One region of the Planococcus sp. MB-3u-03 genome, then DNA from elsewhere that is predicted to be linked to it. Evidence: riboswitches for the same ligand, from Rfam matches in the RefSeq annotation. Region 1 holds a riboswitch; each other region holds the start of a gene.

The links. A riboswitch is a leader RNA that binds a small molecule or an ion and turns the genes downstream of it on or off. The one in region 1 is predicted to bind S-adenosylmethionine.
Region 2: another riboswitch for S-adenosylmethionine. It lies ahead of CW734_RS04120 (bifunctional homocysteine S-methyltransferase/methylenetetrahydrofolate reductase); the one in region 1 lies ahead of CW734_RS07175 (methionine ABC transporter ATP-binding protein).
Region 3: another riboswitch for S-adenosylmethionine. It lies ahead of CW734_RS17785 (transporter substrate-binding domain-containing protein); the one in region 1 lies ahead of CW734_RS07175 (methionine ABC transporter ATP-binding protein).
Region 4: another riboswitch for S-adenosylmethionine. It lies ahead of CW734_RS04050 (MetQ/NlpA family ABC transporter substrate-binding protein); the one in region 1 lies ahead of CW734_RS07175 (methionine ABC transporter ATP-binding protein).

The regions. Positions count from the first base shown of each region.
Region 1 is NZ_CP025135.1:1,184,756-1,192,666, reverse strand. It holds gene CW734_RS07190 (dicarboxylate/amino acid:cation symporter) at 1-694, opposite strand, end outside; gene CW734_RS07185 (MetQ/NlpA family ABC transporter substrate-binding protein) at 936-1,766, opposite strand; gene CW734_RS07180 (methionine ABC transporter permease) at 1,860-2,528, opposite strand; gene CW734_RS07175 (methionine ABC transporter ATP-binding protein) at 2,521-3,546, opposite strand; SAM riboswitch class I at 3,637-3,741, opposite strand; gene CW734_RS07170 (thioredoxin family protein) at 3,777-4,100, opposite strand; gene CW734_RS07165 (ribonuclease M5) at 4,081-4,443, opposite strand; gene gcvH (glycine cleavage system protein GcvH) at 4,504-4,884, opposite strand; gene CW734_RS07155 (arsenate reductase family protein) at 4,962-5,318, opposite strand; gene CW734_RS07150 (acyl-CoA dehydrogenase family protein) at 5,438-7,219, opposite strand; partial or broken gene CW734_RS07145 (acetyl-CoA C-acetyltransferase) at 7,286-7,911, opposite strand, start outside.
Region 2 is NZ_CP025135.1:551,024-558,934, reverse strand. It holds partial or broken gene metH (methionine synthase) at 1-405, opposite strand, end outside; gene CW734_RS04120 (bifunctional homocysteine S-methyltransferase/methylenetetrahydrofolate reductase) at 398-2,245, opposite strand; SAM riboswitch class I at 2,349-2,451, opposite strand; gene CW734_RS04115 (DUF6920 family protein) at 2,557-3,390, opposite strand; gene CW734_RS04110 (acyltransferase family protein) at 3,529-5,517, opposite strand; gene CW734_RS04105 (copper resistance D family protein) at 5,740-6,801, opposite strand; gene CW734_RS04100 (copper resistance CopC family protein) at 6,798-7,370, opposite strand; gene CW734_RS04095 (sodium:solute symporter family protein) at 7,810-7,911, opposite strand, start outside.
Region 3 is NZ_CP025135.1:3,307,102-3,315,012, forward strand. It holds gene mmuM (homocysteine S-methyltransferase) at 1-680, opposite strand, end outside; gene CW734_RS17775 (amino acid ABC transporter ATP-binding protein) at 723-1,460, opposite strand; gene CW734_RS17780 (amino acid ABC transporter permease) at 1,460-2,179, opposite strand; gene CW734_RS17785 (transporter substrate-binding domain-containing protein) at 2,201-3,013, opposite strand; SAM riboswitch class I at 3,140-3,245, opposite strand; gene solA (N-methyl-L-tryptophan oxidase) at 3,452-4,591, shown strand; gene CW734_RS17795 (Gfo/Idh/MocA family protein) at 4,851-5,909, opposite strand; gene CW734_RS17800 (ABC transporter permease) at 5,921-6,895, opposite strand; gene CW734_RS17805 (sugar ABC transporter ATP-binding protein) at 6,888-7,911, opposite strand, start outside.
Region 4 is NZ_CP025135.1:536,501-544,411, forward strand. It holds gene groES (co-chaperone GroES) at 1-251, shown strand, start outside; gene groL (chaperonin GroEL) at 289-1,920, shown strand; gene CW734_RS04045 (SDR family NAD(P)-dependent oxidoreductase) at 2,013-2,768, opposite strand; SAM riboswitch class I at 3,125-3,245, shown strand; gene CW734_RS04050 (MetQ/NlpA family ABC transporter substrate-binding protein) at 3,354-4,184, shown strand; gene CW734_RS04055 (acyl-CoA dehydrogenase family protein) at 4,206-5,378, shown strand; gene CW734_RS04060 (DegV family protein) at 5,592-6,437, shown strand; gene CW734_RS19550 (GAF domain-containing protein) at 6,655-7,083, shown strand; gene CW734_RS19555 (GGDEF domain-containing protein) at 7,032-7,532, shown strand; partial or broken gene CW734_RS04070 (threonine aldolase family protein) at 7,566-7,911, shown strand, end outside.

The sequences.
Region 1 (7,911 bases):
CGAACGGATTTTTCTTTCTCAATACCCCTGCAGTGGTGTATTGGCCCGTGAGCATGACCCAATGCAAAGCGATGATCAGGATGAAGACCACCGCAAATAGTGAAAGGATCTCCATTACAGCCCCACCGTACGCCATGTTCGCAAAAATACCGAAGATGTGGAATGGCAATAGCGGGATTATGATGTATGAAATAACTTTTTCAATGATCTCCTGGAACTCTTCGAAGAATGATGCCATCGTCTTGCTTCCTGTAGAAGCCATGCCGATTCCGAGCAAGAACGCCAAAATCAAGGCGCTCATCACGCCGAATAATTGCGGAATTTCCAGTTCAATGAAGCTTGAAGCAAGCGCATTTGCCGGGTCATCCAAGTTGTTCAGCGAACCGCCTTCCATCAAATTAGGCAAAATGGAAGAAGCTACGATAAAGGCCAGGACGCCTGCCACGATAGTGGATAGATACGCGACTGCAGTCGCAAGGCCCAATAATTTCCCCGAACCTTTGCCGAGTTTTGCAATACCTGGTGCAATAAAACCGAGAATGATCAATGGCACGATAAAATTCAAGAACCCTCCGAAAATTCCTGTGAACGTAGCAAATACACGGACGAGCGCTTCTGGCGCAACAGAGCCGATGAGTACGCCAAGCACGATGGCCAGCACAATCCGCGGCAGCAAACCGAATTGAAATTTCATAATCTTGTCCTCCCTGTGAAAACAGTTGTTTATTCGTTATTATGTGAAATTACCATAGTTTTCGAAAAGCTAATAGCTTTTTCCTAAATCACGTAATATTTTTATTATTTCGAAAAAATAATAAAATGTTTTGAAGGATTGCTGAAAGTGTTTTATTCCGCAAGCTCTTCCGTTCCCCCCCTGTTTTTCAACATAAAAAAACGCGATGCATTCCTCTCGGGAATGCATCGCGTTTTATGGTTTATTGTTCAACAGGAATGACAGCGCCGTCCCATTCTTCAAGGATGAAGTCTTGGATTTCTTGTGAAGTCAAGACTTCGACTAGTGCTTGAATGTCTTCGTTTTCTTCATCACCGGATTGAACGACGATCAGGTTGGCATAAGGAGAATCCGAACCTTCAAGTGCGATTGAATCTTCCATCGGCTTCAAGCCTGCATCGATAGCATAGTTGGCGTTGATGAATACTGCATCGCCTTCATTTGCTTCGTACATTTGCACGAGTAGCGCCGGTTCGTATTCTGTCTCGAACTGGATGTTTTTCTCGTTTTCAACGATGTCGCTGACTTCAGCTGTTGTTTTGTCAACATTTTCATCAAGCTTGATCAATCCTTCTGCTTCAAGAATTGACAGCATACGACCGTGCTCCGCGACAGAGTTGCTCATAAGAATCGTTCCATCTTGTGGAATCTCATCCAAAGACGCAATGTCTTTTGAGTAGATGCCCATTGGCTCGATGTGGACCGCGCCAGCATTGGCGAAGTCATATCCGTGATCGGCAATTTGTGCTTCCAAATAAGGAATGTGCTGATAATAGTTGGCATCCAGATCCCCTGATTCCAAGTCTTGGTTCGGAAGGATATAATCCTGGTATGTTTCGATTTCAAGCTCAATTCCTTGTTCTGCAAGGATTGGTTTTGCCTGTTCTAAAATCTCTCCGTGAGGCACGTTAGAAGCGCCGACTGTCAACGTGCTTGTTTCTTCGCCTTCTGAACCGCCGCCGTTGCTTTCTTCAGCGCCGCAAGCCGATAACGCCAATACTGCTGCAAATGAACCGAATACTAATTTTTTCATTACAAAATTCCCCTTTTCTTCTATTAAATGTAGTTTTATATAATACCGGGCAATGACTGCCCCTTTTTATTTAATCGATCCGCCCAAGACGGCTTAGCGTTTATCGGCTCTGCTGGTCAAGAAGTCACCGACAAATTGGACGGCGAAGACGATGACCAAAATCAAGATCGTCGAGACGAGAGTTACGTCTTCGCGGCTTCGTTGGAACCCGTCCAAGAACGCGAGCGTCCCGAGCCCTCCAGCGCCGATGATGCCTGCCATGGCGGTATAGCCAACCAAGGCGATGGCGGTTACGGTGATTCCGGAAATCAAAGCGGGTTTTGATTCAGGCAGCAGCACTTTGCGGATAATCGTCCACGTCGTCGCTCCCATCGAGCGCGCGGCTTCGATGACGCCTTTGTCGATTTCTTTCAAGGCGATCAGCACCATGCGGGCATAGAATGGAGCTGCCCCGATGATCAATGCCGGGAGTGCAGCGTTCGGCCCACGGATGCTGCCGATCAGGAATTTCGTGAATGGGATAAGCAAAATGATCAAGATGATAAATGGAATCGAACGGAATATATTAACGAACGCTCCTGATAGCCAGTTGACCACTTTATTCGCCCATAATTGGTTGGGTGCAGTCAAAAACAGGATAACGCCTAGCACGAGCCCGATGATAAAGGTGAACAGCGTGGACACTGCCGTCATGTAAATCGTTTCGAGCGTCGCTTCCCACATAGCTTGCCAATCAACGTTCGGGAACAAATTCTCAAGCATTGCCCATCACCTCCGTCTGTACATCATGCGCACCGAGGAAGGCAAGTGCCTTTGCGATCTCATCTGCTGTTCCCTTCAATTGAAGGATCAGTGTGCCATAAGCACCGCGCTGTGTGTGAGAGATATTGCCGTGGACGATATTGACTTCCACTTTGTATTCCCGGATCAGCTGCGTCAGGATCGGCTGCTCCGCCTGGTCACCGACGAATATCAATTTGACCAATTGCCCTTCCGGATATTGCTCGCGCAAATGGCGGACGGTCTCTGCCGAATCTTCCGTCTCGGTCACTTGGGCAACAAAGCGCTTCGTGATATTTTCCTTCGGATGCTGGAAGACATGCAGCACTTCGCCCAGTTCGACGACGCGGCCGCCTTCCATGACGGCAACCCGATGGCAAATCTTCCGGATGACGTGCATTTCGTGCGTGATCAAGACAATCGTCAAGCCAAGGCGCTTGTTGATGTCGACCAACAAATCCAAAATCGCATCGGTCGTTTGCGGATCGAGTGCCGATGTCGCTTCATCGCAAAGCAAGACTTCAGGGTCATTGGCCAGTGCCCGGGCTATGCCGACGCGCTGCTTCTGCCCGCCGGAAAGCTGGGCTGGATAGGCGTTTTCACGCCCTTCCAAGCCGACCAGTTCAATCAGCTCTGCAGAACGCTTGCGCCGCTCCTCTTTCCCCACTCCGGCAATCTCGAGAGGAAATTCAATGTTCTCCCGCACGGTCCGCGACCACAGCAAATTGAAATGCTGGAAGATCATGCTGACCTTCTGGCGGGCTTTGCGAAGCTTCGGTCCCGAAATCGCCGTGATGTTCTGGCCGTTGATCTCAACAGAACCTTCACTCGGCTTTTCAAGGCCATTCAGCAGGCGGATCAAAGTACTTTTCCCTGCTCCGCTATAGCCGATGATGCCAAAAATCTCGCCTGCCGGCACTGTCAAATCGACATGGTCGACAGCCGTCAAACGCACTTTGCCGGTATCGAATATTTTTGTCAATCCTTTTAACTCAATCATGATTGGGCACTCTCCTAAATCTTTTGCTAATAAAAAAACCTTCCTGCTCAGATAAGCAGAAAGGCACATGTGTAAACACAATAAACCGTTCTCTCATCTTTCAAAGCCTGAACTTTGAGTGACTTGGCACCATTTCATTTTCATGACGGTTGCCGGGCTTCATCGGGCACTTCCCTCCACCTCTCTTTATAAGAGTTACGCTATTAAGTTAATTTCAGAAATTAAATTTATCATGGCTGGCTATATTCGTCAACCGATTTCAATTTCTCATACAAATAAGGCACCGATTGGAAAGCATAGACCTTATCCGTCACTTTGCCATCCTGGGAGATCAGCAGGCATGGCACGCTTTCCACTTCGTAGAGCTCCGCGACTTCCTGTACATAATTCAAATTGGCTTTGCCCATCGGGAGGCCCGGCAAAAGTTCCGCAACTACGCCAAGCATCTTGCTCGCGACTTGGCAGGTGCCGCACATCGGCGTATACAGATAATACGCTGCCACAGGCTGTGTGTTTTTTTCCTTGAGCCATTCTTTATGTGTCCATTCGTTCATAATAGTCATTCCCTGCTACTGGATTTAAGACCTGTACATCGGCTGCGATGAGCACATCGATCAGCTTGCGCAGCGGCGTCGTCGCCACCTCTTTATAACTTCGGTCGATGTGGAAATGGCGGGCTTCCGGAAATTCGCGCTTGATGAGCTTGCGCAGTTTATCGCCGGAAGCGTCCGCATCGACCAGGATGATGATATCCTGACCTTCAAAAGGCAACAGCATTTCCTCGAGTCTTGTAGCACTTACTGTACCATTTGTGCAAAGAATCGTCACGGGTTCTGCAATCAAGGGAGCTATCCGGGTCTTGTCGCTGATCCCTTCAACCACTATCACTTTCTCCATACGTATCCCCCCAGAAAACGATATATGAAAAAAAGCGCCATAAAGAGGCGCTTTCCGAACTTACTCGTTTGTCATTTCTTTATATTCGTCAGCTGACATCAATGCATTGACCTCATCTTCGGAAGGGGCTTCCACAACGACCATCCACGCTTTTTCATAAGGGGATTCGTTGACGAATTCCGGGCTGTCTTCAAGCTCAGAATTGACTTCGACGATTTTGCCGCTGATCGGCGCATACAATTCCGATACCGTTTTAACGGACTCGACGCTGCCGAATGGCTCGTCTTTTTTCAGCTCGTCGCCGACTTGCGGAAGCTCGACAAATACGATGTCTCCAAGTTCATCTTGCGCGAAATGAGTAATGCCGATACGTGCTTTGCCGTCTTCGACTTTGACCCATTCGTGTTCTTTTGAATAGCGAAGCTCTTGTGGTGTGCTCATCCAAACCCCTCCAAATATGTAATTGACTCAATTTCAGTTTGCCACAACCAAGGATGAAAAACAAGACGACAAACTTGTCAACTCCATGTATTTGCGTATACGTCTTCCTTGAAGCCGAGTGTCGCCTGAGAACCGTCCCAAGCGAGCGGGCGTTTGATCAGCATGCCGTCCGACGCCAGCAATTCATATTGCTCATCTGCGGACATGTTCGGCAGTTTTTCCTTCAATCCGAGTTCGCGGTATTTCTTGCCGCTCGTATTGAAAAACTTCTTCAGCTCGATGCCGCTCGTTTCGTGGATTACTTTCAACTGTGCTGCGGAGGGCGGGGTTTGCGAGATATCGATGTAGTCGAACTCCGCACCATTCGCCTCAAGCCATTTCTTGCCTTTTTGGCAGGTCGAGCATTTCGGGTAAGCGTAATACTGGATCATCAAATCTCCTCCTGTCTTGTAACCAAGCATATCAAAATGCCCCGGGCCAGTCGACTGCCGAGAGATTGGTTTTATCCGAATAAAAACAGGAAGGGTTTCCCCTTCCCGTTCTTTGTGGTCGATTAAACGACGTATTTTTCTGTGTTGATCAATTTTTCGGATGCTTCGCGTTTTTTCGCGATCAAGTTATACGGTGTTGAACGCGTCAATTTGCGGAGGGCGGACAGCATCATGCGCTGATTGTCGCCATCGATTGCTGCGATCAAGGTTTCTTTCGCATCTTTTTCGATTTCTTCCAAAGCTTCCTGGCAGAAGATCTGCGTATAAAGAAGTTTCTGCTTCGCTTTTTCTTCGCCGCTTGCCGCAATGGCTTTTTCTGTGCGCAAGACGACAGATTCCATCGCGAACACATTGCTGACGATATCAGCGATGTTCACGAGCACTTCCTGCTCCGCTTCCAGTTTCTTGCCATAAGTTTGTGCGGCAAGGCCGGCTGCCAAGATGGCGATTTTCTTGGCGTTTTTCACCAAAGCTTTTTCCTGGGCCAAGGCTTCCGTTCCGACTTCTTCCGGCATCATCATCAAAAGCTCTTCCTGCAATGCTTGTGCATGCTCAAGAAGCGGCAACTCGCCTTTCATCGCTTTACGGAGCAGCGTACCCGGTACGAGCAGGCGGTTGATTTCATTTGTTCCTTCGAAGATTCGGTTAATGCGGGAATCGCGGTAGATGCGCTCGATTTCATACTCCTGCATGAATCCGTAGCCGCCGTGCAGCTGGACGCCTTCATCGACGATATAATCCAAAGTTTCCGTTCCGAAGAATTTATTCAATGAACATTCGATGGCAAATTCAGCGATGGAATCCGCGACCAGTTTGCCGTCAGCTTGCTGCTCATCCGTGAAGCCGCTCATGCGGTCTTCGAACAAGCCGACTGTACGGTAAACGGAACTTTCAACAGCATACAATTTAGAGGCCATTGTCGCCAACTTCTCTTTTGTCAGGTTGAAAGAAGAGATCGGCGTCTTGAATTGCTGGCGCTGGTTCGTGTAAGGAATCGTCAATTCCATTGCGCGCTTGGATGCGCCGATTGTGCCGACGCCCAGTTTGTAGCGCCCAATGTTCAAGATGTTGAAGGCGATGATGTGTCCGCGCCCTGCTTCGCCGAGAAGGTTTTCCACTGGCACTTCTGCATCTTCCAAGATCAATGTACGTGTGGAAGACGATTTGATGCCCATTTTCTTTTCTTCCGGGCCAACCGATACGCCCCCGAAGTCGCGCTCGACGATAAATGCCGAGAACTGTTCGCCGTCGATTTTTGCATAGACCACGAAGACATCCGCAAATCCTGCATTTGTGATCCATTGCTTTTCGCCGTTCAAGACGTAATGCGTACCCGCCTCGTTCAGTTTCGCGACGGTTTTCGCACCCAAAGCATCCGATCCGGAGCTCGGCTCAGTCAAGGCGTAAGCTGCGATTTTCTCGCCCGTTGCAAGAACCGGCAAGTATTTCTTTTTCTGTTCTTCGTTACCGAATAATACGATCGGCAGCGATCCGATCCCGACGTGTGCGCCGTGAGTGATGGAGAAGCCGCCCGCTTTGGACATTTTCTCAGCAATCAAAGCCGATGCGATTTTGTCGAGACCGAGCCCGTCGTATTGTTCCGGAACATCTGCCCCAAGAAGCCCGAGTTCGCCCGCTTTTTTCAAGAGCTTAACGGAATGCTCGAATTCATGGTTCTCCAACTTTTCGACCAAAGGCATAACTTCCGTGTTGACGTAATCCTCTGTCGTTTTGGCGATCATCTTATGCTCTTCCGTGAAATCTTCCGGCGTGAACACACGCGATAGGTCTGCATCTTCGATCAAGAAGCTTCCGCCTTTGATCAATGTTTTTTCTTGTTCCATTTTCCATTCCTCCCAATTTATCGTTTATCTTGAATCCCCTGTTAATCGTATCCCCCAAAGTTCTCTTTACAACATTTCAAAGACGCCGGCTGCGCCCATTCCGCCGCCGATGCACATCGTGACGACGCCGAATTGTTTGTTCTGGCGCTTCAATTCACTGAGCATGCGCAAAGTCAGAATCGAACCTGTTGCACCAAGCGGATGGCCGAGTGCGATGGCGCCGCCGTTCAAATTGATCTTGTCCATGTCCAAGCCAAGCTCGCGGATGACGCCGAGCGATTGAGACGCGAATGCTTCGTTCAGTTCCCATACATCGATATCGTCTTTCGTCAGGCCGGCAAGTTTCAAGGCTTTCGGAATCGCGACGACCGGGCCGATGCCCATGACTTCCGGCGGAACACCGCCTGTTGCGAATGAACGGAATTTTGCAATCGGCTTAAGGCCAAGCGCTTCCGCTTTTCACGGTCCATGACGAGCACTGAACCTGCTCCGTCAGAGGTCTGCGAAGAGTTGCCCGCTGTTACCGTGCCGCGCCGAGAATGCTGCGCGCAGTTTATTGAGTGTCTGGATGGAAGTGCCGTGGCGCACCCCTTCATCCATTTCGAACATAAATGATTTTTCCTGGTATTTGTTCTGGCTGTCGACATAGCGCTGGATCACTTCGACTGGCACGATTTCATCGACGAAATGTC
Region 2 (7,911 bases), 630 kb from region 1:
TAATGCCGCCCGTTACCGACAAAGTTTTCGTCGTCGGGCCGAGTGCACCCGCAACAAAGCGCGGCCATTCCGGCGTCGAATATTTCGCTTGGCTGATTTTGGCGATTTCGACCGCTTTTTATTGATTTCCGCTGCACGATGGCCGAGCCCGTATTCATCCAAAACGACTGGCGTGCCGCCGAATGTGTTCGTGCAGATGATGTCTGCGCCCGCTTCCAAATAAGCGTCGTGCACCCCTTCAAGCACATCGGGACGGATAATATTCAAGTATTCGTTGCAGCCGTCGTACTCCTCGCCGCCGAAATCTTCCGCGGATAGGTCCGCATTTTGGATCATCGTCCCCATTGCACCGTCGATGATAAGGATGCGTTTTTCGAGTTGCTGTTCAATTAGATGTTTAGGCATAGGCACGATCGCTCGCTTTCTTTAAATCTAGTTGTCGGATGTGGCGAATCAATTCCACCGTCATGTCGTAGCGTACAAATGGCGTGATCAAATAAATGCCGTTGAACAGTTCCGCTGCGGTATCGATCAATTCTTTCGCGATCTGGATGCCTTCCGCCGTCGCTTTTTCCTTGTCTTCGCCGCAAGCCCGCATGCGGTCAAGTGCCTCTTCCGACAATTTGATGCCCGGCACTTCGTTATGCAGGAAATCGGCGCTGCGTATGCTCGTCAGCGGCATGACCCCAAGGAAAATCGGCGTGTCCAAATGCTTTGTCGCCTCGTGGATCTCGATGATTTTCTCTTTCGTATAAACTGGTTGTGAAATGAAATAATCTGCCCCGGCTTCAATTTTCTTCTCGAGCCTTGCTACAGCCCGCTCCACGACGCGAACGTTCGGGTTGAACGCGGCGGCGACAGAGAAATTCGCTTTTTTCCGCAATGGTTTCCCGGAGAATGAAATGCCTTCGTTGAGTTTTTTGATGAGCTGGATCAATTCCATGCTCGATACATCATAGACGCTTGTCGCGCCCGGGAAATCGCCAACTTTTGTCGGATCGCCCGTGACGGCAAGTATGTCGTGGATGCCGAGTGCATTCAGTCCCATAATATGCGATTGCAGGCCGATCAGGTTGCGGTCTCTGCAGGTGATATGCGCTAGAGGTCTGACGTCTTGCTTACGCTTGATGATCGAGCCCATCGCCATATTGCTGATGCGCGGAGAGGCGAGTGAATTATCGGCCATCGTGATGGCGTCAATGCCTTCTGCATCCAATGCTTTTGAACCTTCGAGGAATTTATCGATATCCAAATGGCGCGGCGTATCGAGTTCGACGATGATCGTCCGTTCGGTTTTCGCTTTTTCGTGTAAAGGCTTGTCTTTCAAGGCTTCTGCTTCGCGGATGACGATCGGTTTTTTCTCTTCGACTTTCTTTTCGGTAATCGGCTGCAGATGGCCGATGCGTTTTTTCACCGCTTCGATATGCTTCGGCGTCGTGCCGCAGCAGCCGCCAATCAACCGGACGCCTTCTTCACGCAAAAGCAATGCCGCACGGCCGAAATAATCGGCTTCCGATTCATAGACGATGCGCCCGTCTTCGATATCCAAAAGCGAAGCGTTCGGGTAAGCCGACAAAAAGGCTTTTTCCGGAAGTTCGACGCCTTCGAACGCTTGGATCGTATGGTGCGGTCCAAGGCGGCAGTTGACGCCGACAATTTCCGCACCGAGCGCGTCGAGACGTTTCAATCCTTCGTTCAAGCTCATGCCGTTTTGCAAGATGCCGGGTTCGTGCATCGATAATTGCGCGATGAGCGGGGCGTCGGTCAGTTTCTTCAGATGGCTGACGGTCGCCGCCAGTTCCTCGAAATCGTAATAAGTTTCCAGCAATAAGCCGTCCGGATTGCCGGACAATAGATGCTGGGCTTGCTGGTCGACCATGGCGACGATCTCATCCAAAGTCGCATCGCTTTTGCGGATGCCTCGGATGCCGCCGATCGTGCCGACGACAAACTGTCCGCCGTCTTTTGCGGCTTTATTGGCGATGGCGATCGCTGCTTTATTGATCGCTTCGGTCTGTTCTTCGAGCCCGTAGCGCGCCAGTTTATGGGCGTTCGCCCCGTATGTGTTCGTTTGGATGATATCCGCCCCGGCTGCGATATAATCGCGGTGGATCTTCTCGATCACTTCCGGTCGCTGGATGTTCAATTCCTCGTTGCAGTATTCGATGCCGTAGGAGTACAACAGCGTTCCCATGGCGCCGTCCGCCGTCAGCATTCGTTTTTTCAGTTCATCTAATAACATGATTGGTCCTCCTCCGTCTATTTTGCCGTGCAGCTGCGGACGCATCGATATGAAACAAAAAAAGCCTTCCATGAAAAAGAAGGCTTTACGATATCGGACTCGTTCCTTTTCATCTGCCAGGCGCATGCCTGCTGGAATTAGCACCTGACCGCTAGCGGCTGGTTGCTGAAGCGTCATCGGGCCAGTCCCTCGACTTCTCTAGATAAGAATTCACTATGCAGTTTTTAGTATTCCCACATGATACCCCCTGTGGTGATTTGGGTCAAGGTGATTCATCAAAAAACAAAGAACTTTCTGTTACATTTCTGACTTGCTCACCAGGCATCCGGAACACGCGGATTGAATTTAGCGGCTTCGACGGTGAACTTATACCAAGTGAACGCTTGGCCGTCGATGATCCAAGTGATGTCGATGCGCCGTGGGATTTCGATGCCTTCGACTTCCTGCCATTCATGCACTTCCGCAATGCACGGCAAGCGCTTCGCATCTTCGCCAACATCTTTATAGCGCATCGCGCGCGCCCGCTTCATGCGCCCTTTTTCATCAAATTCAAAGGTCACATTGGCAGTCGACCCGTTATAAGTCATTTCCGCTTCCACAGAACGTTCGTTGCTGTTCAAAAACCGCACGTACGGGCTGAACACCAGTCCCGGCAGCCAGGCCATCTCCATTAAAAAGCGCTGCAAGGCCGATTCATCGAGCTTGCCGTCCGGAATCGCGCGGTTGATCGGCACAAGCCCCGCGAAGCGGATACGCATCCCCGCGCGGCCATTGCGGAAACTATCGGATCCGGTTACGAACAAGCCATCCACTTTCATACGCGCTTTCCAATAGAACGACGGCGGTTCGACAAAGCTGTATTGTTCGGCAGTCGATTCCGTCCATTCTTCCTGATCGGGTTTGGTCTTCATCCAGCCTACTTGCTTTACATAGACGCCCATCACCTGTTCACGGCCGACCGCGCCGATCGTCTCCAGCCACTTGGCGATCGGTTTCGGGAGATTTTCCGTTCTTGCCTCTTCCACTTCCCCGGCGTGCCGGACTTCCGGCCACGTCGGCTTGACGAGCCGCGTCATGTCTTTGTATTTTCGGTAAGCTCCGTATGCCCCAAGCGATGTCAATGCTAAAACCGGCCATCTGCGTTTCATGCCTCATACCCCTCTCCGATTTTGCTGCGCACTTTGTTCCTTGCTATTCTCTTTCGACACGGCATTTATTTTCCCTGCTGGGCGCGGCAATAGAAAACGCCTCCGGAAGAGTGTCCTTCCGGAGGCGTTCGGTATTCATCAGTTTAGATTTTCAAGAGCCGGTTCAAGATGTTCCTTCAATGCCGGCCCCATCGTTTGCGAATAAAGTGTCGTCAAATGATGCTTATCGCGGTAGACGAGCACATTGCCGATCACCGGCGGGCATGTATCATCCGTGCAGAAATACTCGGACATATCGGCGAACGTCACATTATCCGGAATGCCTTCCGTATTTTCCCACGGCACGACATCCGCTAATGCTTTATCGCGCTCGACCGAACAATTGTCGACGCTCAATTCATCGAGGCAAAGCGTCGGGTCGACTTTCATGCGCGGATTGTCGCGCACGGCGAAAATCTCCGCGATCCCTTCGAACTCTTTCCATTTATTGATATAGCCTTTTGGCACCGTATCGCCTGAATTCACCGTCGCTGTCGTGAAAATTAGGTCTGGTGGATCTGCCATTAGCCGTTCCTGCAGATTATCGTTCCAGGTCATGCACGCTTCGTCCAACTGGCCATCGAAATCACCGCTCGAGAAACGGCAGGCGTCTTTATTGTAGACATCGATACGCATGTTCATTTCTTCTGCGACCGCTTCAAGCGCCGGGAACCAATGCCCCGAATGCGAGCCGCCGACCAGCGCGACGACATGCTCTGGATTTTCCGTTACGCCGAACGAACATTCCTTGAGTTTCGAGCTGACACTGCCCGTCAAGAAGCAGTCTTTGTCGCTATAGAATGTCGGCAAATCTTCCTTCGCCGACAAAAAGTCCGGCTGCAGTTCCGCATCTTTTGCAGGCTGGACGTTTTCCAATACGGCGCGTGCGCCGGGGTTATCTTCTACCGTCGCCGTGCCGCCACTGCTCGCCTGGACGAAGACGCCCCATGAGACGCCGACCAAAACAGCGGGCATCATTAAAGCGACAAGCACTTTCGCCAAGCGTTTTTTCGAATGCTTGACCGGCATCTCGCGCACCGGCTTTTCCACGAGGCGGATCGTCATGATCGACAGCACAAGCGTGATCGCCAAAATACTAAAGCCGCCGAGCGCCGTGACTGTCTCTGTATTGAAATAAGCATAATAGAATACCAGCAGCGGCCAATGCCATAAATAAAAGCCATAGGAAATGCTGCCGAAATACTGAAACGGCTTCGAACCGAGCAATTTCTGCACGCCGAATGCCTGCCCGTTTTCACTGGCGATGATGACCAAGATCACCCCGCCGGTCGGCAGCAATGCCGCAAAGCCGGGGAATACGGTCGATACAGGAAGCACCATGCCGGTGAAGGCTATGATCGCAAGCCCTACCCAGCCCATGATGAGATGTGCGCGGTCCGAAAAGCGTAAATACGGAAGCATTAGCGCAAGCATCCCGCCGAGCGAGAATTCCCAAGCGCGTGCGAAGGTATCGAAATACGCCCACGGCTGATTGACCGCTGTGATATAAACCGAATAGCTGAGTGAAGCGAGGAAAATCACCGACAGCACGGCCAGCAAAGTTTTGCGCACCGGCGTCTTAAGGATTTTCGTCGCCAACAGGTAAACGAGCGTAATGACGATTGGCCAGGTCACATAAAACTGGCCCTGGATCGACAATGCCCAGAAATGCTGGAACGGGCTCGCCGTGTTGTTCTGTGCCAAATAATCGACGGCGCTATTGGCGAGCTGCCAGTTCTGGAAATAGAACATTGATGAAAACAATTCAGCGATCGTCTGGCGCCATGTGCTGAGCGGCAATAACACAATCGACAGCACTGCCGAGACGACCATTACCGTAAACGCCAGCGGAAACAGCCGTTTCGCGAGCCCCAGTAGATTTTCCGTGTAATTGATACGGCCATCGCGCACCATCCGTGACAAAAGAGACGTCGTGATCAAATATCCCGAGACGATGAAGAATACATCGACGCCTCCGGATACCGACCCGATCCAAATATGATAGACTGCCACCAAAAGCGCCGCAACCGCGCGGATTCCTTCCAACTCAGGCCGGAAGCGCTTTTCGGGCACCCGTAAATCTGCCATTTCGAGTACCTCGCCATTCTTTAATTTTGTGGGGAAGGAATAGCTGAATACAAAATACTTCTAGCTGTATAATTATTGTTAAAGTGTAAATTTTGAATAATTAAAATCCATTCCTTGCCATTTTCAGTGTACCCCACTCACCCGCAAGTCTCAACAGCTTATGCGATAGTCGAAATATTCTTTGCAACAAAAAAACCTTGCCATGTCCGGCAAGGCCCTTCATTAAAATAAGAAACTGAACATCAATCCGGTGTAAGTCGCTGCGATGAACCCGAGGCTGAAAATAAACGACAGCCATTCGGGCAGCTGCTTGCGATATCCCAGCCATTGCAAACCCAGGAATATCAGGCCGATTGCCATCATCAGGAATCCATCGATATTCGGCGTCCATACTGCGTGGACGGGAATATACTGCGGCCCAGCGAACCACTCGACAAACGGCGCGCCGCCTTCCATGCGGAACGTTTCATTGATATTATGCGGTGGAGCGAGCTTGCTCATGAATGCGGTGATCAATAACACCAATAGCAAGAGCCAGCTCTCCACTTTGAGCCAAGAACGGTTCGGGGCGTCGCTTCTGGATAAGACAGCATTGATGAACGCTGCGAGCAGGAGCGGCACGATACTCAAATGCTTCAGCAGCAAGAGCTGTCCGTAAGGCAAGATCCACGAACTTGCGTAATCTTCCGGCGCCACGAAAAACAGCATGAGCCAGATGCCGCTGCCGATCAAAATGATCATCATGGCCACGGAAAACGGCGTAAACCATTTGAGAAACGCGCGCCAATTGCGACCGTCGCGCAAAAACCAGGCGATGTGGATCAATACGCCTGCCCAGAGCACAAGCGCCAGAAAATGAAGCGCATGCCCGGCAAATCCTTGCCAGTCCGCAATTGACGCAGCGTGGCTGGCATATGCCACATTGAGCACGCTGAGCACGAGCCAAAACGCACGGAGCACCGAAGATCCGTCGCGCCAGACCACGACCAACCACGCCAGCGCCATCAAGACACCGAATACATAGCTTTGGCCAGCGCGAAATTCCGTCGTGACATCAACGACTGCCTGCATCAGGCCGAAGCTCTCCCCCAACAATAAAACGAGCTGAATAACAGGGGGTGCAAGCAAGAGCGGAATGAGCGCGAGCGCAATCAAGACAAGTTTTTTCGGGACTTCAATAAGCGGCTTATTTTCCGGCTTGATGAACCGCAAGACGGCATCGCCCGCAAGAAACGCCAACACCACATAAAGGAGGAAATCCGACAGCGCGATCAACCAGCTCATCGTTTTCTACGCATCAAGACAACGGCAGCGATCAACAGGATAATGGCGATTCCCGCAATGATCAAAGTCATGCTGGAGCCGCTGTTTTCTGCTGGGGCTTCCGGATCGTTCGCTGCTGCTTGTTCCATATCGGAAGCTTCAGTTTGTTCAGCTTCCTCGGCTTCGGCCTCATCGGCCTCCGGTTCAGCTGTTTCTGCCGCTTCTTCTGTCACTTCTTCTTCCTCACCTGCCTGCAACTCAAAAGCAAGAGAACCTTGTATCGGATGGCCGTCTTCGCTCAATACATCATATTCCACGACATAAGATCCGTCTGCGAGCTCCTCGGCCGGCGTACCGATCAATTGGTCGTCCATGACGGCCACTTCACTGAAATCGACAGCGGTCCCGTCCATTGTCATCGTCATTCCACTGCCTTCTTCAATGCCGGCACTGAAATCGAGCGCAACGGCTACTACCGGTTCGGTTACGAGCTCCCCTTCAGCCGGAGTCGAGGCTTCGAGCACAGAATGCGCTTGTGCTGAAATCGGAAACAACAGCAATGCGCTCAATAAAATCATCGTTTTCTTCATCGGAATAATTCCTTCTTTCTTATTAGGTCAAATCAATTTTTCATCAACTCTTTTCAGCCTATTTCATTTGAACGGAAGAAACAAGAGCGGCGCACTTGGATTTATGAAATTTTCCTGAAGATTGATGGGATAGGAAAAAGCCCCGAATGATTTCGGGGCTTTTCAAAGTGTTAAATAAGTTCATAATCCGCTATAAGTCTAAAATGAACTTAGCTTTTCAACATTTAATAATCAATGGCCTGTCTGAGTATTTGGAGAAGCGTTCGCTCGACTCCAGTGGTAAAGCGAGACGACCGAGACCCCGCAAGACGCGCAGCGGCTGAGGAGGCTTGGGCGCGAGCCCACGGAAAGCGAGCGATAAGCTTCGGAAAATACGATTTCTTAAACTTGTCGACAGCCCAAAAGCCCCGAATGATTTCGGGACTTTTGGGCAGTTTCTTTACAATCCACGAACCGCTTCCTGCGAAGTCTTTTCGCGCTTCTTCACAGTTTCGGCAATCAGGCTCACCGTGATCATCGACGTGAAGCCGAGGATCGAACT
Region 3 (7,911 bases), 1.3 Mb from region 1:
ATGCCGATTGCCGCCACTTGCGATTGCTGCTCGAGCCATTTTGCACAATCCGCGATCCGCTCCCCATCACTGATATGGAACTCATCTTTCGCACTGAATGTAAACCAGGCAGACACCTGCGGAAATTCTTCCAGCACGCTCACAATCGCTTTCGCTTCCGCAAGGCACGGCAAAGTTTCGCACGCCAAAATATCCGCTCCTGCTTCCACCAGCACCCGGATTCGCTCTCTATGAAATGCGGCCAATTGCTCTTCGCCAATCGCATAGCCGCCGCGGTATTCAGACCCGTCCGATAAAAATGCGCCGTACGGGCCGACTGATGCCGCCACTAAAGGCTTCGGCCTGTCCGAGCGATCCGCTGCAGCGCCCCAAAACTCGTCGCGCGCTTGTGTTGCCAACTCGACAGACTTCGTGATCAATGCGATCGCTTGTGATTCTGTCAGCCCTCTCTCCTGATAGCCTTCAATGGTCGCCTGGTAACTGGCCGTAATGGCACAATCCGCCCCAGCCTGGAAATAATCCACATGCACTTTCTTGATCAACTCCGGATTTTCCATCAATATTTTCGCTGACCATAAAGAATCATTTAAATTGCATCCATAGTTTTCAAGTTCTGTCGCCATAGCCCCGTCCACGATCAGGACCGGGAACTCGTTCAATATCTGTTCAATCGGGTTCATTCCAAACCATCCTTCCGCTCTCAGTCGTTACACTTTATTCCCTCAGCCTTGGACGGCTTTTCCTAAAAATTGTTTCGTTCTTTCGACGGCAGGCTCGGTGAAAATTTGCTCAGCCGTGCCTTGCTCGATAATGACGCCGTCTTCCATAAAGATGACGCGGTCCGAAATTTCCCGCGCGAAACTCAATTCATGGGTCACGATGAACATCGTTTTTCCGGTGTCCGCGACGCGGCGTATGGTGGCCAATACTTCATCGACCAGTTCAGGGTCCAATGAAGAAGTCGGTTCGTCGAATAACAGCACTTCCGGGTCCAAAGCAAGCGCACGGGCGATGCCGACACGCTGTTGCTGGCCGCCGGACAATTGCGCAGGGTAATGGCTCAATTTAGAAGACAAGCCGACCCGCTCGAGCATCTCGATGCCTTTCTTGTCAGCAGCGTCTTTTTTCATCCGCTTGACGCTCGTCAAACCGACGGAGACATTTTGCAGCACAGTCAGATTCTTGAACAGGTTGTATTGCTGGAAGACCATGCCAGTTGCAGTCCTGAGCGCGAAGATCTCCTTTTTCTTGGCGGTGGCCGCATCCACCCGCTTTCCGCCGATTTCCACGATGCCGCTCGTCGGCTCTTCGAGAAAATTGATGCAACGCAACAGCGTCGATTTCCCGGAACCGCTTGGCCCGAGGACCGCCACCACTTCGCCTTTTTCGACGGTTAAATCGATTCCTTTCAAAACATGCTGGCGGTCGTAATATTTATGCAGCTTCTCCAATTTGATCATCAGGCAATCCCTCTTTCATATCTGCGTGCACGCTTCTCGATCTTCACCAATAAGCGCTCGACGGCAATGCATAAGATCCAATAGACGATCGAGACGGCGATATACACTTCAAAGAACGCCAAGCCACGGGAGCCGAGGATTTTTGCCTGCCCCATGATATCGATGACGCCGATGATAAACACGAGCGAGGTGTCTTTGATCGTGCTGATGAACATATTGCCGAGGTTCGGGATCGCTACCGTCAAGGCCTGCGGGAAGACGATCTTCAGCATCATCTGCACAGGCGTCATGCCGATCGCTTTGGCGGCTTCGAACTGCCCGCGGTCGACCGATTCGATCGCCGAACGGATCGTTTCGGATAAATACGCGCCCAAATTGATGGAAAAGGCCATCAAGGCATAGAATTCCGGTGCGATGCTATTGACGTCCGCCGACTGAAGCCAGCCGTATTCGCTCTGAAGAAAATAAATGATTTTCGGAATCCCGTAAAACACCAGGTAAATCTGCACCAATAACGGCGTCCCCCGGATAAAGGAGATATAGATCGACGTGATGACGCTGAGCACAGGTACTTTGTAGATTTTGATCAATGCCGCAGCCACGCCGATGATTAAACTCAAAAGCAGTGAGCCGACTGCTATGCCGATCGTGATTGGCAGCCTGGAAATAATGGCAGGAAAGCTCTCGATCAAGAAATTCAAGTCCAGTAAATTTTCCATTGTCTCTGTCCTTCCGCTAGCTTATTCAGGGATGTAGTCGCCGCCGGTCCATTTCTCGGACAGTTCGGACAAGGTGCCGTCTTCTTTCAGCTGTTTCAAAATCGGGTCGATCAAGGCTTTCAACTCTTCGCCTTTTTCTTCATCTTTCAAGACGATGCCCATATCGTCATTGACCAAAGGCTGCCCGACAATCTCCACGCCGAGTTCATTCTTTTCCAACACCGCGTTCATCATGATCGGGTCATTGACGTAAGCGTCGACGCGCCCGTTCTGCACATCCTGCAGAATTTCCGACGGGTTGCCGCTTTCGCTGTATTTCAGTTCGATCGGCTCGGCGGCGGTTTCGTTGTACTCCTCAAGCAATAAAGTATAGGAATCGCCTGCCAAAGCCCCGACCGCTTTTCCTTCCAAATCTTCAATCGTCTGAATGTCTTCTCGGCCTTCTTTCACCGCGATGACCGTTTCCGCTGCGAAATACGATTCATCGGTGAACAAATACTTTTCTTGGCGTTCCGGCGTTTTCGCTACTTGGTCGGCAATGGCCTGAATTTTATTCGACTCGAGCGCGAGGAACATGCTGTCCCACGGTACGGCGACGTATTCGAACGTATAGCCGTCCAATTGTTCATCGACGGCTTTCATCATGTCCACGTCATAGCCCGTCAGCTGGTTGGCATCATCCGCGAAAGCGAAAGGCGGATAGTCGTTTTGCGTTCCGACGCGGATCACTTGGTCTCCTGTAGCGTTCGCCGTCTCTTCCGATGAACAGCCGGCAAGTGTTCCGGCAAGACCTACTAAACAGGCAGTAGCGAATAGATAAGCGTTTCTTTTCATAATTCAAGCTCCTTTTGGTGTGTAGTTTTTTTATGATAGGGCTGGACTTTCCGCCTTGTGTAGAGTGCCTGCCCTCCTTTTGGATGCAAAAAAGCCTCTTTCAATAGGAAAGAGGCTTCGACCAATTTCTTATCTCTCAGAATGAACACATTCTGCAGGAATTAGCACCTCTCATGAACATGATGGTTGCTGGACGTCATAGGGCCTGTCCCTCAGTCTCTCTGGATAAGTTATTTAATTTTTTTAACATATTAACGATAGTATTTGAGATAGCCCCTGCTGTCAAACCCTTTTTTGAAAATAAATCAAAATTTCGTATAAAAATTCAGGAGGAAATTGACAAAGCCTGCCATATTGCATACCATCAATTTAATATTCCATTGCTGCCGGGTTCCACCGGGCGGCATGCATCCAATACAAGAGCGGAGTGAACACAAGATGAGCGAGGAAACTGTTTTTGATGTCGCCATCGTCGGTGCCGGCACGATGGGCATGGCCGCCGGCGCCTTTTTGGCACAGCAAGGCAAGAAGACATTGGTGATCGATGCATTCGACCCGCCCCATGCGAACGGCAGCCATCACGGAGATACCCGGTTGATCCGCCACGCCTACGGGGAAGGCAGGCATTACGTTAGGTTAGTGTTGCGCGCGCAGCAATTATGGGAAGACTTGGAGAAGCAGACCGGCTACAAAGTGTTCGATAAGACCGGTGTTATCGGGCTTGGCCCGGAAGACTCCCCTTTTCTGCTCGAAAGCATTGCAGCCGCCAATAGCTACGGCTTGCCGCTCGAAATATTAAGCAGCGGCGCGATTCAAGAAAGATGGCCGGGCTTCACAGTGCCCGAGCATTTCATCGGCTGCTTTGAAGCACAAGCAGGCGTGTTGTACAGCGAAAATGCCATCCGTGCCTATAAGAAACTGGCGCTCGAAAACGGCGTTCACTATGTGCCGAATACACCCGTCCAACACATCGATATACAGGACGGGGATCGCGTGAAAATCTCGACCGCGCAAGGTGTTTTCTATGCTGAAAAAGTGATCGTCACAGCCGGTGCATGGGCGAAGAAGCTGCTACCAGACCTGCAATTGCCGATCCAACCGACGCGCAAAGCGGTCGGCTGGTTTGAAGCACCGGAGATGTACAATGCCGATCAATTTCCCGGTTTTTTTGTGGAAGGTCCCGAGATGATGTTCTACGGCTTCCCGAGCATCGACGGCGCTGGCGTAAAAGTCGGACGCTCGGATGGCGGGCAGCCAATCGACCCGGACGAACAAACCCAGAACTTCGGGCAATACGAATTTGATGAGGGCGACCTAAGAAGATTCCTGGACCTGTATATGCCAGAAGCGAGCGGAGAATTGAAACAAGGCAAAACTTGTTTATACACCGTCTCGGACGACCATAACTTCATCATCGACCGCCATCCGGACAACGAGCACGTCATTTTCGCCTGCGGCTTTACCGGCCACGGCTTTAAATTCGGCAGCGTCATGGGCGAAGTGTTGAGCCAATTGGCAATAGACGGCCACACCGAATTCGACATCGCTCCCTTCTCACTCAACCGTTTCAAACCATGAGCGAAATGAAAGAAGAGTGTTGAAGAAATTAGTGATTCACTATGCATAAAAAGAAAATCACTTATTCTACATTTTAAGATCAATGTTCTACCTAAGTATTTGGAGAAGCGTTTGCTCGACTCCTGTGGATCAGCGAGACGACCGAGACCCCGCAAGGAGCACAGCGACTGAGGAGGCTTGAACGCGAGCCCACGGAAAGCGAGCGATAAGCTTCGGAAAATACGGCTTTAACTTTCTCGACAAACTAAAGAGTCTCTCCTTATTGATAAAGGAGAGACTCTTTTTCGATAGTGACCACTTGCTTGGTGTCGGCTGCTTCCATGATGCCCAAAATGACTTTCAGTGATTTCAAGGCATCTTCTCCCGTAACGATCGGCTCCTGGTCCAGGCGGATGGAATCGACGAATGCATCAATGACGCCGCTCGGAGTCTGGTTGTCATTCGTTTGGATCGCTTCCAGCTGGTAGTTCACTTTCTCGCCGGATTCCATGATGAGTTCCAGCTGATACTCGTCATCATGGTAGATTTTCATGATGCCTTTCTCACAATAAACAACGGTGCTGTTGTCCTCTTCCCCGTAATAGGTCCAGGAGAAGGCGGCGTTTCCGAGACGCCCTTTTTGCGTCGCCAAGCTGCAGACAAGATTGTCGCATACTTCAATCGACTCGCCGTTTTCATCCGTTTTATGCAAAGCTCCCTGAAAGGCGCTCACTTGAATGATTTCATCATCGAGCAGGTAATGCAGCAAATCGATTTTATGGATGCCAAGGTCGCCGCCGACACCGAAGCCCGAGCGCTCCTTTTTGAAGAACCATGTTGATTTCGTTTTATTGATGCCCCAGGATTCTGGGCCCGAATGCCCGAAAGCAGTGCGGAAAGTCAAGACTTTCCCGAGCTCTCCGCTAGCGAGGATTTCGCGTGCTTTTTGATGCGCGCGCGTAAAGCGCTGATTGTGGTCGACCATCAATTTCTTGCCGGATTTTTTCTGTGCCGCTAAAATTTCCTTGGCATGATCGACCGTCAAGGAAATCGGTTTTTCACACAGCACGTGCTTACCGCTCAACAGCGCTTGTGTCGAGAACAAATGATGGTGTTCATTCGAAGAGCAGTCACTGATGGCTGTAATCTCGGGGTCGTTGAACAATTCCTCGACGCTTTCCACATTCCGCCCGCCGAACAATTCGACCATCGCTTCGGAACGGTGGAGATTGCGGTCGTAAAAGACGATTTCATCCACATATGGATTCGCTGTATATTCCGGCGCGTGGCGCATTTTCGTAATGGCCCCGCAGCCAATGATGCCTACCTTGATGCCCATGCAATCTCCTCCTATTCTCTTTTTTGGAACACGACGGCAATGATGATGATCAAGCCTTTGACAAAGCCCTGCAGATGGGGCGAAACATTCATCAAGTTCATCATATTGTTGAGGATGCCCAAGATCAAGATGCCGAAAATCGTGCCGATGATTTTGCCGCGCCCGCCTGTCATGCGCGTGCCGCCGATGATGACAGCTGCAATGGCGTCAAGTTCATATTGCGCCCCGGAACTTGAAGACGAAATCGAGTTCAACCGGGACGTTTCAATGACCGCCGCGACTCCGACAAGCATCCCGATCAGCGTATAGACGCCGATTTTGATGCGGTCCACACGGATAGCGGACAGCATCGCCGCTTTTTCATTCGACCCGAGCGCATAGACGTACCTGCCGAACCGTGTTTTGTGCATGACGATATAAATCAGCACGGCCATGGCGAAGAAAATGAGCACCGGCAAATCAAAAATCCATACATTGTTATTGGCGATGGCGGTGAATCCGCTCACTTCGCCCGAGACGCTGCCGCCTTCTGCAATATACAGTGCGATCGAACGGGCCGCGGCCATCATGCCGAGCGTAGCGATAAACGACGCGATCCTGCCTTTCGCGACCATCAGGCCATTCAGGAATCCGGCGAATGCCCCGACCAATAAGGCCGTGAACACGCCGATTAAAATACTGCCGGATGCGTTCAATGCCAAGACGGAAATGACGCCGGCGAGCGCCAGGACAGAGCCGACCGATAAATCAATGCCGCCTGACAGCATGACGACCGTCATCCCAAGCGCAATGATGCCGATGATCGACACTTGCATGAGGATGTTCAATTGGTTGTTGATATCGAGAAATCTTGGATTCATCACGGAAGCAGCGATGAAAATGATGATGAACGCAATGATGACGCTGTATTCCGACCATAGCCAGGACAGCCTGCTTTTCATGCTTGGAGATTCAGGGCTGTATTCCTTTGTGTTGATATTATCCAATGTGCTCTCCCTCCCTTTTCGCGCCTGTGGCATAATGCATGATTTCTTCTTCGTTTGTCTCATCGCCCATAAACCTGGCCGTGATTTCCCCGTGGTACATGACGTTGATGACATGGCATATGCGCAACACTTCAGGGGCTTCTGATGACAGGATGATGATCGCTTTGCCCAGTTTTGCGAGTTCTAGGATCTCCTGATAGATTTCCTGTTTTGCGCCGACGTCGATGCCTTGTGTCGGGTTGTCGAAAATCAAGATATCGGTATCCGCTTCAAGCCATTTGGCGATGATCACTTTCTGCTGGTTGCCGCCGCTCAATTTGTCGATGGTGATGCGTGGATTAGCTACTTTGATGTTCAAGGCTTTTTTATAGCTGCTGAACTTTTCCAGCTCCCGCTTGTCTTGGATGAAACCCAATCGCTCAAAATTGCCCATCGATGACAAGCTCATATTATGGACGACGCTCAAATCTTTGATGATGGCATTTTCTTTACGGTCTTTCGGCACATAGCCCATGCCAGCCTGCAGCGCCGTTCGCGGATGGGTGATTTTCATCGCTTTGCCCTTCACTTTGATGGTGCCCGTGTATTTTTTGCGGTAGCCGAATAAACTTTCAAACAGCTCCGTCCGGCCGTCTCCCGCAAGCCCGGTAAACCCGACAATCTGGCCTTTTCGGACGGTAAAGTCGATGTCCTGGAATAAGCCAGGGCTGCTTAAGCGCTCGACTTCCAGAGCCATTTCGCCAAATTCGTGCTCATGGACAAAGCGCTCCTGTGAAATCGCTTTGCCGACCATCAGCTTGGTGATTTCCTCTAAATTTCCGCTCTGCATGCCATCCGTCTTCACTAGCTGGCCGTCGCGCAGCACGGTGTAGCGGTCGCATACCGCTTGGATTTCCTTTAATTTATGGGAAATATAAATGATGGATACGCCCGATTTCTTCAAGTTGCGCATCAATTCGAACAGCCGGCCCACTTCATGTTCCGCGAGCGATGTCGTCGGTTCATCCATGATGATC
Region 4 (7,911 bases), 650 kb from region 1:
AGCTCGTCGAAAAGGAAGAAAAGACATCTAGCGGAATCGTCTTGCCAGGATCTGCGCAGGAAAAACCGCAGGAAGGCAAAGTGATTGCGGTAGGGAATGGGCTTATCCGTGAAAATGGACAGCGCACAGAGCTGGACGTAACTGAAGGAGACCGCGTCGTCTTTTCGAAATATGCGGGCACAGAATTGAAATACGAAGGCAAAGAATACTTAATTTTACGTGAAAACGACATCCTTGCGATTGTCGGCTAAATAAGCATAAATTCTATTTAATAGGAGGAACCGAATCATGGCAAAAGAAATTAAGTTCAGTGAAGATGCACGCAGCTTGATGCTGCAAGGTGTAGATAAATTAGCGGACGCAGTCAAAGTAACGCTTGGGCCAAAAGGGCGCAATGTCGTGCTTGAGAAGAAATTCGGCACGCCGCTTATTACAAACGATGGCGTAACGATCGCTAAAGAAATCGAGCTTGAAAACGCGTTTGAAAACATGGGCGCAAAACTCGTGGCGGAAGTTGCTTCCAAAACAAATGATATCGCAGGTGACGGTACGACAACTGCGACAGTTCTAGCACAAGCGATGATCCGCGAAGGCTTGAAGAACGTCACAGCTGGCGCAAACCCTGTCGGCATCCGCCGCGGCATCGAACTTGCTGTGGAAAGCGCAGTTACGGGATTGCAATCTATTTCCCAGCAAATCGAAGGCAAAGAATCGATCGCGCAAGTAGCGGCGATTTCTTCAGGCGACGAGGAAGTCGGTAAATTGATCGCAGAAGCAATGGAGCGCGTCGGCAACGATGGCGTCATCCCATTGGAAGAATCACGCGGCTTCACGACGGAACTTGACGTTGTGGAAGGGATGCAATTCGACCGCGGCTACCAGTCTCCTTACATGGTGACGGATTCCGATAAAATGGAAGCGGTTCTTGAAAACCCGTTCATCCTTGTCACTGACAAGAAAATCGGCAATATCCAGGAAATCCTTCCGGTGCTTGAGCAAGTCGTTCAGCAAAGCAAACCGCTACTCATCATCTCTGAAGATGTTGAAGGCGAAGCGTTGGCAACACTTGTCGTGAACAAATTGCGCGGCACATTCAACGCAGTAGCTGTGAAAGCTCCTGGATTCGGCGATCGCAGAAAAGCGATGCTTGAAGACATTGCTGCACTTACTGGCGCTGAAGTGATCACGGAAGATCTCGGTCTTGACCTGAAATCCACAAATATCGCACAACTTGGACGCGCAGCGAAAGTCGTCGTTTCGAAAGACAACACGACAATCGTTGAAGGCAATGGCGATTCCGAGAAAATCATCGCACGCGTGGCGCAAATCCGTAGCCAATTGGAAGAAACGACTTCTGAATTCGACCGCGAAAAACTGCAGGAGCGCCTCGCGAAACTTGCTGGCGGCGTAGCAGTGATCAAAGTCGGCGCAGCAACTGAAACAGAATTGAAAGAGCGTAAACTGCGCATTGAAGACGCATTGAACGCAACACGCGCAGCGGTTGAAGAAGGCATCGTGGCAGGCGGCGGTACAGCGCTTATCAATGTCTACAACCAAGTGGCGCAAATTGCGACAGAGCAAGAAGGCGACGTCGCGACTGGCATCAACATCGTGCTCCGTGCACTTGAAGAGCCGGTTCGCCAAATCGCAACGAACGCTGGCCTTGAAGGCTCGATCATCGTTCACCGCCTGAAAACGGAAGAAGTCGGAATCGGCTACAACGCAGCAACAGGCGAATGGGTCAACATGCTTGAACAAGGCATCGTAGACCCAACGAAAGTGACGCGTTCTGCACTGCAAAACGCAGCATCTGTTGCGGCTATGTTCCTGACAACTGAGGCTGTAGTGGCTGATATTCCGGAGCCAGCAGGTCAAGGTGGCGGAATGCCTGATATGGGTGGCATGGGAGGAATGATGTAAGCCATCAGCCCATCTAGAAAATCCCCTTTCACGTAATGTGAAAGGGGATTTTTTGATGTTTGAACTATACTCGAACTTAAGGACAGGGAATTCTACTTCCTCGAGGTATACTGAAAAACCGGATCCATCAACTCAAACTCATAGGTCTCACTATTGACCTTGCCAACAATCTGTTCGCTATCATAAAGCTCCAGCATAAACTGTGCCATCTCTTTTGAGGTATGGAACTTCTGCACATTGTCGCTATAGCTGAATTCATCAAGTTCCCGCGCAGTTTTCACGAATTCGGTTTCGGTCATGGATGGCGCGAGTATTTTAACTTTCAATCGAGCTCCGTTATCCTGCAGTTCCTGGGCAAGGCCTTCTGTAAATGCGCTCACGTAAAATTTGGTCGCAGCGTATGTAACAGCATTTGGCACGAGTCTGTAGCCTAAGTCAGATGATACGTTGATGAGCTGCGCCCCTTCTTGGTCCGCATAGTCGCGTGCATAAAGAGTGGAAAGCGTAGTGAGTGCCTCAACATTTACGCGCAGCATCTTTTCCGTTTTAGTCATATCCTGCTCAGCGACGGTAGCACTGTTTCCGAAGCCGGCGTTGTTGACGAAGGTTTCAATATCGTATTCTTTGAGGCTTTCGTATAGTGCATGGACCTGCTCGCTGTCGGATAGGTCGGTGGGTTTGATGACGACGTCCAGCTCAGAGTTCATGCTTTGAATCTTCTCTTTAAGATTATTGAGCTCGTTTTCCCTTCTTGCCACAAGAATAAGGTTTTTGCCGCATGTCGCAAAAGCCAGTGCAGCTTCATATCCGATTCCTGAGCTGGCGCCTGTAATTACCGTGTACTTCATGTGAATCCCTCCATTGAAATGAATAGATAGCTAGTGTGCAGAAACAATGAAACTCTCATGAGATTGTGCTGGCTCTTGAAGTGAAAGAAACAGCATTTTATAAACTGGAAACTTCAATATTAGAGTGTTTGGAATTAGGAGAGTTCTTAAATGAAGATTATACACTATTTTCCTGCTGGCACAGAAACATACAAAATATCTTAGCAAGGAGCGGTACGTGGAAACACATCTCTCCGATTTAGTAGGGAGGAGTGTTTTTATAGTACGATTTCTAAATTTTCTATTGCCATGAAATCCAAGCTCTGCTATTGTATTAATCATATCAATTTACTCGGCATTAATTCTGAGTACATAATTTCTTATCCAGATAAGTGGAGGGACTGGCCCTTTGAAGCTTCGGCAGCGGAACAGATTGGATGTCCAATTTGAAACTGTGCCAAATCCAGCAGGTGCTGTTAAGCATTTGAGAGATGAGAAGAGCCGGACGGTGAGCCTCTCTTCTTTTTTATGAAGAGGGGTTTTTCTATTGGCCGCAAGAATTGTAGCGTCTCATTCAAAATAAAAAAGACCAAGGAGAGATGGCAGATGAACAAGCGTTGGATTGGTGTGTTTGGGATTTCGGGTGCGCTATTATTAGCTGGATGCGGCGATAGCGGGGAAGCTTCCGAGGAAGACAAGAAAGAAGTGCGTGTCGGCTTTGGCGTCGGGACGTACGAGCAGCAATTCAAGGAAGGGATCTTGCCTATTTTGGAGGAGAAAGGGTATAAAGTGGATACAACAACTTTTTCCCAGAACATGCAGTTGAATCCGGCGATGCAGGAAGGCTTGATCGATGCGAGCATTTTCCAGAGCACGGCGTATATGGAAGGGATCAACGAGGAATTGGGCATGGACATGACCGGCATCGCTTTTGTGCCGAGCGCGCCTCAAGGTTTGTATTCAGCGAATCATCAATCGTTGGATGAGGTGAAGGACGGCTCGACTGTCGGCTTGCCGAATGATCCGGTCAACCAGGAACGCGCAGTGCGCATCTTGGAGGAACTCGGGTGGGTGACGGTGTCAGACGATGCAGGCGTGACGGATTTTAATTTGAACGCAGTGGAAAATGCGGATTACGATCTCGACTTGAAAGTCTTGGACCCAGCGCAAATTCTGGTGTCGCTGCAGGATATCGATTTTGGCGTCGTCAACGGCAATTATATTGCCAATGCGCCGGACCGCAAGATTACGGATGCGTTGAAAATCGAGAATACGCCCGAACAGCATCGGATTGTGGTGACGATCGAAGAAGATAACGCGGATACTCAGTGGGCGAAAGATTTGAAAGACGCTTACGAATCCGAGGAGTTCCAGGAATATATCGAGTCGAATGAGCAGTATGACGGCTTCATTTTGACGGAGGAATGGGCGCAATAGATAGGAGAAAGGTGAAGAATGATGGATATCCTAAAAGCGAAGACATTTGAAGAACGCATGGACATATTGAATGAAACCGTCGCACCGTTTACGGAACGGGCCGCGCACAATGATTTGGAACGAAAATTTCCATTTGAGAATTTTGAGGAACTGAAAGCGATCAATTACCCCGCGTTGACGATTCCGAAAGAATACGGCGGAGCGGGCATTTCCTTGTCTGAGATGCTGCGCTATCAGGAAGCGATCAGCCGCGCGGACGGGTCGACCGGTTTGTCAATCGGTTGGCATATGGGCATCGTTCAAGATTTGGGCGAGACCGGTAAATGGGACGAATCAGTGCTTGAAGCTTTATTTGACGATATCAAAGCACGCGGCGCATTGATCAATAATTGTGCGACCGAAAAGCAGACCGGCAGCCCGACAAGAGGCGGCAAGCCATCGACCACAGCGAGAAAAGTTGGCGGTTCGTGGGTCATTGATGGACGCAAGTCGTTCACGTCGATGGCGCCGGTATTGAATTACTTCAACGTGACCGCTGTGATTGAAGAGACCGGAGAAGTGGGCTATTTCCTCATTCCGCGGTCGGCTGAAGGCATAGCGATCGACGAGACTTGGGACAGTGTGGCGATGACCGGCACCGGAAGCCATGATTTGGTGTTGACGAATGTCCAAGTAGAGGAGAAGGCTTTGGTCGAGATTAGTGTGCCCGGGAAGAAGCGACCGGCGGGATGGCTGCTCCATATCCCGGCGTGCTATCTCGGAATCGCACAGGCCGCGCAGGACTATGCAATCCGCTTTGCACAGGAGTATTCGCCGAATAGCTTGAACGGGCCGATCATCGAGCTGCCGAACGTCAAACAAAAGATTGGCCAAATCGAATTGGAATTGCAGCGGTCACGGCATTTCCTTCATTCCGTCGCGAAACAATGGGACGGTTCGGACGAAGAACAGCGCTCACAGATGGCTGCGGAACTCGGGGCCGTAAAAGTCGCGGTGACGAATTCAGCGGTCGATATCGTGGATTTGGCGATGCGCGTCGCAGGTGCACACAGCCTGTCGGAAAAATCGCCTTTGCAGCGCTATTACCGCGATGTGCGGGCGGGACTTCACAACCCGCCGATGGAAGACATGCTCATTCCATCGCTTGCGGATTTTGCGATCGGCAAAGCGAAATCGAAACAACCGGTTAAATAGGGGCAGGGCCGCGGATCTTCAGTGATCTGCGGCTTTTTTCTTTTTATAATTGGAAAGAAATTACGGAGATAAGTGCAAATTATGTCGACGCTTACATTAATTTTCCCTTATGTGACATCTGTCACTAGCCGCTATGGCCGCGCCTCCTGTACGTTAACAAAAGCAGACAACTGCTTCCGATATGGAATTCGCATCTAGAGGGGAATTTTTAGAATGAAAAAAATCGCATGGATCACGGATACAGCAGCGCAATTGGATGATGCATTCATCCAAAGGCATAATGTCTATGTATTGCCCCTTAGTGTCGTGTTTGACGACGGGTCGTACCGAGAGTCGATCGACCTGACGCAGGGAGAATTTTACGATAAATTACGTGCGGCGAAAGTGTCGCCGAAAACTTCACAGCCGGCCATCGGGGAAATGACGGCCTTATACGAAAAACTGCAGGCGGAAGGCTACGATTTGGCGGTAGCCCTCCATTTGTCGAGTGGATTGTCCGGTACCTATAATAGCGCGCTATCAGCTGCCGAGATGGCGGATTTCAAGGTGTATCCGATCGACTCGAAAATCGGTTCGTTCCCGATGGGGAAAATGATCGAAATCGGCAATGAATTGTTCGCAGCCGGTAAAGAACCGGAAGAAGTCGTAGAGACAATCAATCAATTGACCGCCAAATCGCATTTATCGTTCATTCCGTCGAGCTTGAACCAATTGCATAAAAGCGGGCGGGTGTCCGGGACACAGGCGTTCCTCAGTAATATCCTCAACATCAAAGTAGTCATCACTTTTGTCGACGGCGTCACGACGATGAAAGAGAAAGTCCGGTCGAACAAACGCGCCAAGGAAAGCGTCAATTCGGCCTTGCGCGCGGATATGGAGTCCGGGATGGTGCCGGAAGTGGCGGTCATCCATTGCAATAATGAAGCCGGCGCGGAAGCGTGGAAAAACGAATTGATGAAGGAATTCTCAGGGCTTAAAGTAGATGTTATTCCGCTAAGCGTCTGCGTGGGCGTCCATGCCGGGGAAGGCACGACCGGCTTGAGCTGGGTCAGCTATTAAAATAGTAAAGATCACCATGAACCTTGGATTGGCCGCGTTTTTATGCGCTGCCGTCCGGGGTTTTTGTTATTTTCCTGTATCTGAAGAAAGCTTCACGGGATGGCGTTCTATGTTAAACTTTAATAAATATAGTTAAATATTGGCTATTAATATGTATCAGTAGATTAATTTTCCAAAAGAATGCAAATAAGAAATCTGACACTAATTGAGGTGCTTAATGATGGTGACATTTCGGGAATTGGAAATGTATAAGAATTTTGATGAGCTGGCGGAAGATGTAATCGGCCTGGCCAAAGAGATTTTGCCGGATCAATTGTTTTATTTAAGCTCCATCAGTGAAGCTCAGCAAATAATCCTTAAGCATTCGCCGAACGACACGACGATCCCCATAGCGGAGGGATTGGTGTTGAATCTGGAGGATTCGCTGTGCAGCCGCATCGATTTCAAGAACAAGCAGCCCTTGGTCTATGAGGATGTCAAAGACGGACATGCACTGGGAGCGTTTGAAGAGAAGCTGGAAGCAGCCAATGTGCGCTCGTATTTGGGATTGCCGATTTCCTTCATTAATGGGGAGTGGTTCGGCACCTTGTGCGGATGTTTACCTATTACTTGGATCTCGAGCGCTTCGCTTACCGGGATTCGCTGACGGATCTATACAATCGCCATTTTCTCACGCGATTCTTTGAAGGGAATTCGAAAGCGGGAGGCGCAGTATTCTTTCTCGATTTGGATGGCTTTAAAAAGGTCAACGATGTGTACGGCCACGATACGGGAGATGTGGTATTGAAAGAAGTGGCCTCAAAGCTGCAGCGATTTACCGCCGTTCATTCGGTTGCCTTGGCGATTCGTCTTGGCGGGGATGAATTCCTGGTCTGTTTTACCGAACCAGCCAGTGCAGCGGAATTGAGCGAATGGGCAAATCGCCTGCTCGGCAGCTTGAGTGATTGGGAAGCCGATTATCCGCTGTCGGCGAGCCTCGGCATTGCCCAATATCCTGCCGGTGGGGATTGTGATTTGAAAGAACTTCTCCAGCAAGCTGACCAAGCATTGTATCAAGCGAAAAAAGCAGGGAAGAACCGCTATACTTTCTATTAAGTTCAAAATTAAGCGTTTTGAGGAGTGGGGACATTGGCTGAACTCAATCGACTGCAATCGGTCTTTAAGCAATCGAGGTATCAATTGGCGAATCACGGCACGCGCAATGCGGGTGTGTTGAAGCATGCTTTTGAAGAAATTGCTGATGATGTTGAAAGTGATTTGTATGGAACAGGGTAGATCATTGAAGAATTTCAGGAGAAGATGGCGGCGTTTTTAGGAAAAGAATCCGCAGTTTTTTTCCCGAGCGGCACGATGGCCCAGCAGATTGCGCTGCGGATTTGGTGCGACGACAAAGCGCTGAAACGAGTGGCCTACCATCCGCTCAGCCATCTGGAAATCCATGAAGAAGACGGATTGAAAGAATTGCATGGCATCG